2 regions of the Lentibacillus daqui genome follow, and region 1 is predicted to be linked to the other one. Evidence: riboswitches for the same ligand, from Rfam matches in the RefSeq annotation. Region 1 holds a riboswitch; the other holds the start of a gene.

Evidence for each region. Region 1 has a riboswitch for thiamine pyrophosphate ahead of thiW (energy coupling factor transporter S component ThiW). Riboswitches for the same ligand answer to the same signal wherever they lie in the genome.
Region 2: linked by a shared signal. The riboswitch ahead of tenI (thiazole tautomerase TenI) and the one ahead of thiW (energy coupling factor transporter S component ThiW) in region 1 are both predicted to bind thiamine pyrophosphate.

The regions. Positions count from the first base shown of each region.
Region 1 covers NZ_CP114176.1:344,353-348,102, reverse strand. The annotation lists gene O2S85_RS01855 (DHA2 family efflux MFS transporter permease subunit) at 1-916, opposite strand, end outside; gene O2S85_RS01850 (MarR family winged helix-turn-helix transcriptional regulator) at 945-1,382, opposite strand; TPP riboswitch at 1,706-1,818, shown strand; gene thiW (energy coupling factor transporter S component ThiW) at 1,907-2,395, shown strand; gene thiD (bifunctional hydroxymethylpyrimidine kinase/phosphomethylpyrimidine kinase) at 2,440-3,246, shown strand; gene thiM (hydroxyethylthiazole kinase) at 3,243-3,750, shown strand, end outside.
Region 2 covers NZ_CP114176.1:913,179-916,928, forward strand. The annotation lists gene O2S85_RS04790 (L-lactate permease) at 1-1,330, shown strand, start outside; TPP riboswitch at 1,451-1,559, shown strand; gene tenI (thiazole tautomerase TenI) at 1,733-2,392, shown strand; gene thiS (sulfur carrier protein ThiS) at 2,389-2,592, shown strand; gene O2S85_RS04805 (thiazole synthase) at 2,594-3,361, shown strand; gene O2S85_RS04810 (thiazole biosynthesis adenylyltransferase ThiF) at 3,422-3,750, shown strand, end outside.

The DNA.
Region 1 (3,750 bases):
AATTCATTGGTGAAATACCCAGGATATTCTGCAAATAAATCGGGATCAAAAGCATTGGCGCAAACATAGCGACCGTAAGTGCCACATTAATGACCGTAGTAAGCGAAAAAATTCCGCTCTTAAATACCCGGAAATCCAGCATTGGAACTTCCATAACCAATTCGCGCCAAATAAACAAGGCAAGGCCGACAAAGCCAACAATCAATCCAATGATCACCGATGCATTGGTCCAGCCGTTTGTACCTGCAGTACTGAAACCGTACAGGATACCGCCAAAACCAAGTGTTGAGAGAACAATTGCCAGGATGTCGATGTCTGGAAATGTCTGTTTGGTTACATTCTTTAAGAAAATAACCGAGAAGATAATTGTTAATACAGCAATTGGAAATATAATCCAGAACAATAACCGCCATGAATAATTTTGTACTACAAACCCTGACAGTGTTGGGCCTACAGCTGGTGCAAAAATAATGGCAATCCCAATAATCCCCATTGCACCACCACGCTTTTCAACCGGGAACAAAGCCAATACAACCGTTGTTAATAGTGGCATAATAATCCCTGCGCCAACTGCCTGAATAACGCGGCCAGTCATTAAGATAATAAAAGTTGGTGAAATGGCACAGATTAATGTACCTGCAGCAAATAAGCTAATTGCAGTTATAAATAGCTGTCTGGTTGAAAACTTCTCCATTAAAAATGCAGTAATTGGGATCAGCACACCATTAACCAGCATAAATCCGGTCGTAATCCACTGTGCAGTGCTTTCCCCTATATCCAGGTCCTCCATGATCGAAGGCAAGGCCACATTCATTAACGTTTGATTCAACAGCGATACAAACGCACCAAGAATAATAACCGCAAGAATGGGGCCTTTTTTTATATTCGTTGCATTACTTGTAGTTGTTTCAGTCATGCTTTTCTTTCATCTCCTATTCCCTAAGTTATTGATTTTCCACATCCTCAAAATTCCGTAATAATTTTGCGGCTGTGTTCTTAAACTGATTTAACTCTTCCGTTGATATCCCATTGAACAATTTTTCAATAAATGCTTTTCGGGCAGCATTCATAGCCTTGACCATTTCCTTTCCGCTATCGGTAATGGACAGGTAAACAACCCGGCGATCTTCTTCCGTCCGTTTCCTTTCCACATATCCGCCCTCAACAAGCTTATCGGTAAGACCTGTCAAGCCGCCAGTAGTGATGGAAAGAACCATTGCTAGCTCAGAAGCACGTTGTTGTCCCTCATAATATAATTTATAAAGGACAAGTGCTTCTGTTCTGGAGAAAGCCGATTTCGTATGCTTTCTCCATTCTCCGGGGATTTTCTTCGTGATTTTCCGGAAAATGCCCTCCAACTCAAGGAAATCATCCTTCTTCATGACTTCCCTCCTTATATAAATATTATCTCACTAAAAAATATCTTATCACTAAACAATTTGATAACAAGATGATATTATACGCTCATGATTTTGGAGTGTCAACAGGTTTTTAACCTTAAAATGAAGCTTATGCAGGTTTGCGCCTTTACTTGTTTTAAGGCTGCGCTTACATCTAATGTAACAACATATTTTAACTCCCTCCAACCGCCAGGCAAGATAGAGGTAGAAGTTACAATTTTTCTTCACATTATAAAACGTGATTCATAAGTGACAAACCAATCCTTCTCTGTTAAGATTATTGCAACAGGCAAATTTCATAGTATTTACACTACTAGGGGTGCCCCGCATGCGGGCTGAGAGGAAAGTTGCATTTCTTTCCGACCCTTATGGACCTGATCTGGCTAATACCAGCGGAGGGAAGTAGTTGTGACAAATCACGATAAACTTTTCTCTACGCAAGCTGGGTCCATCATAAGGATCTAGCTTTTTTTATATGCCATGGAAACATGGAAAGGAGGAATTGGATGAACCGGACACGTTTATTAACAACGATGGCTGTTTTTGTAGCCATTGGAACAATTGGATCCCAAATTCTCTGGTTTCCTGCAGGAGTTGCTAAAGCCTATCCAGTACAGCATGCGGTGAATGTGCTGGCAGCCATCATACTTGGCCCAGCCCCCGCTGTTATGATCGCCTTCATGATCGGACTGATTCGTAACTTGCTTGGTCTTGGCTCCATTTTGGCGTTTCCCGGCGGCATGATTGGCGCATTTCTGGCAGGTTATCTTTATCGACGGTTCGGGAAAAAGATTTGGGCGGCAATTGGTGAATTTATTGGAACCGGTATGATTGGCTCTTTGTTTGCTGTACCGTTTGCCAACCTCTTGATGGGAAGTTCAGTTGGTGCATTATTTTTCTTCCCGTCATTCCTGGTAAGCAGTGGAGCTGGGGCGTTGATAGGCTGGATTATTGCAGCTCGGTTGAAACAACGAAACGTACTGCCAAACATTTAAAAACTGGAACAAGGGAGCCCCTTGTCCCGAAAGGATGATGACAAATGAGACAAATACCTTGTGCACTGACTATTGCTGGTACTGATCCTAGTGGCGGTGCTGGCATTCAGGCCGATTTAAAAACATTTCAGGAATTTAAATGCTATGGGATGTCGGTGATTACTTCCGTGGTTGCCCAAAATACAACCGGGGTTCAGGATGTACAGCACATTTTAACGGACATGATTGAAGAACAGCTGGATTCCGTTATTTCAGATATCCCGTTTCAAGCGTTTAAAACGGGAATGATTGCCAATACCGCGATGATGAAAAGTATCGCCGGCAAGATAGAAAATATTCCTGTCCCTTTTGTAATGGATCCGGTCATGGTCGCGACAAGTGGTGATTCATTAATTGACGAGGAGGCGCGTGACTATTTACGCAACAATCTGCTTTCTCTGGCTACATTAGTCACACCCAATGTACCGGAAGCAGAATATCTAACAGGGCAATCGATTAGCACCATGGATGATCTAAAAGAGGCCGCTGAACAAATTGTAAATAAGTATGGAGCAGGTGCCGCGCTTGTTAAAGGCGGTCATTTAGCGGGGGATGCTGTCGACTTTTTGCACGATGGCAACAAGATACACCGTTTTTCATCTGAACGCATTGAAACAAAAGATACCCATGGAACCGGTTGTACCTATTCAGCGGCAATTACCGCGTTATTAGCTAAAGGCAATCCGCTTTTAGAGGCTGTCAACGCCGCCAAGCAATATATAACGGCTGCCATCGGTCATTCGTTTGCAATTGGTCATGGCAGTGGTCCAACAAATCATTGGGCACCACGAATCGAGGAGGTCAGCAAATGAATCAGAAGGTCATACAGGAAGTAAGGGAGAATCGTCCACTTATTCATCATTTAACAAACCAGGTTGTCATGAACTTTTCTGCCAATGGATTATTGTCGTTTGGGGGAACACCAGCGATGGCAAACGCAAAGGAAGAAGCACGGGAAATGGCTTTAAACGCGAATGGTCTCCTGATAAATGTCGGTACCATTACACCATCTGAGGTTACCGCAATGATAAAAGCGGGAAAAGCTGCTAATGAAAAAGGAATACCGGTCGTGCTTGATCCGGTTGGCATTGCAGCAACACCGTTTCGGGATACGGCTGTGAAGCAAATCCTCAACGAAGTAAATCCGACTGTGATCAAAGGCAATGCTGGTGAAATTGCCTATCTGGTCAATGTTCCTTGGGAGACAAAAGGACCGGACGCTGTTGGTGAAGGAAATATTGCCGAAGTTGCTGCCAAAGCCCAGGAAAAATATCAAACGGCTGTTGTTATTACCGGAAAAACGGATATCATTTGTA
Region 2 (3,750 bases), 570 kb from region 1:
CGTTTCAGGATTGGTGATTCAAAGTACACCTGTATCGTTTGGTGCGGTCGGAACGCCTATGGTATTGGGAGTAGGATCGGGGATAGAAACACTCACACAAATTCCGGATGTTCCGGCATTTATAGTTGATTTGGCTGGGAAAGTTGCTGTGCTCCATACGATAGCAGGGATGTTAATTCCACTGTTTTTAGTAGGAATATTAACCCGCTATTTCGGGAAAAACAAGTCATTTAGTGAAGGGTTGAAGGTATGGAAGTTCGCTATATTTGCAGCATTGGCGATGACCGTACCATATATCATTGTCGCGAATACGCTGGGTCCTGAATTCCCATCCATGATTGGCGGCCTCATTGGTTTATTAATTGTTATTCCAGCTGCCAAGAAAGGGTTTCTAATGCCCAAGGACGATGATGCTTGGGATTTTGAGCCAAAAGATCGCTGGGATCCGACATGGACTGGGCGGCTGGAAATCAAACAAAGCGATATTTATGCAGGAAAGATTAGCATGCTACGTGCATGGTCCCCATACGTATTGATTGCATTGATGCTGCTGCTTTCCCGAATGACTGTCGTGGGAGATTGGCTAAAAGCAGCAACTATTGAGGTTCCAAATATTTTTGGGACAGACATCACGTCCAGCTGGGAAATCCTCTTTTCTCCAGGTTTTATTTTTATTGTTGCATCTGTTTATGTGTACTACGCTCATGGCATGAAAATAAAAGAATATGCACAGGCTTGGAAGGATTCCGGGAAAACAATGCTTGCCGCAGGTTCCGCGCTTGTTTTTACCGTTCCAATGGTACAAGTATTCCTTAATTCGGATGGTGGAGCGGCTGGTTACGCTGAAATGCCAATCGTCCTTGCAGACGGTGTCGCAAATCTGGCGCAAACGGCATATCCATTTTTTGCAACATTTATCGGTGGGCTAGGTGCATTTGTCGCTGGAAGTAACACGATCAGTAATATGATGTTTTCCTTGTTCCAATACGGCGTTGGTGAACGAATCGGCGGAGATCCAACCTGGATGGTCGCACTGCAGGCAGTAGGTGGAGCGGCCGGTAACATGGTCTGTGTGCATAATGTTGTCGCAGCCGCAGCCGTTGTTGGTTTAGTCGGAAAAGAAGGGCATGTCATTCGCAAGACCCTACTGCCATTTGTCTATTACTCCCTATTAATTGGTTCGATCGGCTATTCGATCATGTGGACATCCGAAAAAGGCATATTTAACATCGGATCGATCATTGCTGTCATTATTTGGGCAATTGCTATCTACTTCATTGCCACGAATAAAAAACGACTAAATGCGCTAGAACAAAACATTGCTTCGTAGCGTAAAATAGGAATGAAATATGAAAAAAGTTTGTTCATCCATTCATACTTACAAAATATATAAAATTCATTGACAAATCCTCCACACATGGTATGATACAAGCAAAGGTAAAATTTAATAAAAAACCGCTAGGGGTGCCTTCCAAAAAGGCTGAGATTAAAGTGTGACTTTAAGACCCTTGGAACCTGAACTGATTAATATCAGCGTAGGGAAGTGATGTGGAACAATAGATGTTCAAGGAATGTAACATAGGCTGGTAAAATTTCTTCATTTCTTGTATTTGTCCATAGTTGTTCAAAATAATGAACAATCTCAGGTGTTCTCAAATAATTATCCAACCACTTTCTCGATGCGCTGTCATCTTGAAAGTGGTTTTTTGTTTTGCTGAAAGGATAGGTGTTCATGGAATACAACAAAACATGGAAAAGGAAAAAGGATATAAACGCCACTAAGGAATTACATGTCGTCTCAACGGGTCAACAAACCGCTGAAACACTTGTACAAATAGTGGCAATGATTCATAAAGGTGTTAACAAGATTCATTTACGGGAGAAAAGTTGGACAGCTGCCGAACTAGTCCGGGTAATTGAAGCTTTAACGGATCGCGGTGTGCCGCTCGAAAAAATTATTGTTAATGACCGTGTTGACATTGCGCATATCTTAGGAGCAAATGGTGTTCAGCTTGCCCATCATAGTATCGATGCTTCATTGGTCATGCAGGCTTTTTCATCATTAAAAATCGGTTGTTCGATACATTCGCTTGACGAAGCAATCAAGGCAGAAAAGAAAGGGGTTGATTATCTTCTATATGGACATATTCATTGCACGAGATCAAAAGAGGGAATGACACCGAGAGGACTAAATAACTTGCGAAAACTCACGCAGCAAGTAACCATTCCCGTTATTGCCATCGGAGGAATCACACCTGAAAATACACATGACACGTTGGCAGCCGGGGCGAATGGAATTGCCGTTATGTCAGGCGTTTTCCAAGCAGATGATCCAGTGCGCGCAGTCATGAATTATCGTAAAGCAATGCATACGCAGGAGGTGATCCTATGAAGTTACGAGTAAATGGTGAACGGATTACCATTCCGTCTTCGGTAGCAACCATCACTGAGTTACTCGCATATATCCAAGTGAAGAATCCTGTCACTATTGTCGAACATAATGAAAATATTTTGGAAAAACATGACTATGACAGTGCAAAATTATCGGATGGAGACAAAATAGAATTAGTTCAATTTGTAGGAGGCGGTTGACTTGCTAACAATTGGAAATAAGCAATTTAATTCAAGATTATTATTGGGTACAGGAAAATATCCGAATTTTGATATTCAAAAAGCAGCGATTGAAGCATCGGAAGCAGAAATCTTAACGTTTACCGTTCGCCGGATGAATATTTATGAGCCAAACCAGCCCAATTTCCTGGAAAAACTGGACGTAGAGAAATTTAGTCTTTTACCGAATACGGCTGGTGCAAAGTCAGCGAAAGAAGCCGTACGACATGCCAAGTTGGCAAGAGCATCGGGACTATGTGACATGATCAAAGTGGAGGTCATTGGTTGTGATAAAACATTGCTGCCAGATCCGCTGGAAACATTAAAGGCAACGGAAGAATTGCTAAAAGAAGGATTTATTGTTTTACCGTATACTTCCGATGATGTGGTACTAGCCAAAAGGTTGGAGGAGCTTGGCACACATGCGATTATGCCTGGGGCGTCACCAATTGGCTCGGGGCAGGGAATTATCAACCCGGTTAATTTGCGTTTTATCATTGAGCAAACAGAAGTTCCTGTGATTGTTGATGCCGGAATCGGCTCCCCGGCCGATGCAGCTTATGCAATGGAACTTGGTGCAGACGCTGTTTTATTAAATACGGCGGTTTCAGCGTCTAAAGATCCGGTCAAAATGGCAAAAGCGATGAAGCAAGCAGTGGAAGCTGGTCGCTTAGGATATGAAGCTGGGCGTATCCCGAAAAAACGGACCGCCACAGCAAGCAGTCCAATGGAGGGAATAAGTATTGGCTGAAAAATCAATACCTACTCAAAAACATGATCAAAATACGAACGAAAAGGGACAGGTGAAGGGATGAATGATCGTTATTCCAGACAGACGTTGTTTAAGTATATTGGTGAAGAGGGCCAACAAAAAATGGCGGGAAAACAGGTACTTATCATAGGTGCGGGTGCGCTTGGCACAGGAAATGCAGAATCGCTGGTTCGTGCGGGTGTAGGAAAAGTAACCATTGTCGACCGTGATTATGTAGAATGGAGCAATTTACAGCGGCAACAGCTTTATGTGGAATTGGATGCAAAAAACCGGATACCTAAAGCTGTTGCTGCAAAAAAACGGCTGCAGCAAATCAATTCCGAGGTAGACATTGAATCACATATTTTAGATATCACACCACCGGAAAT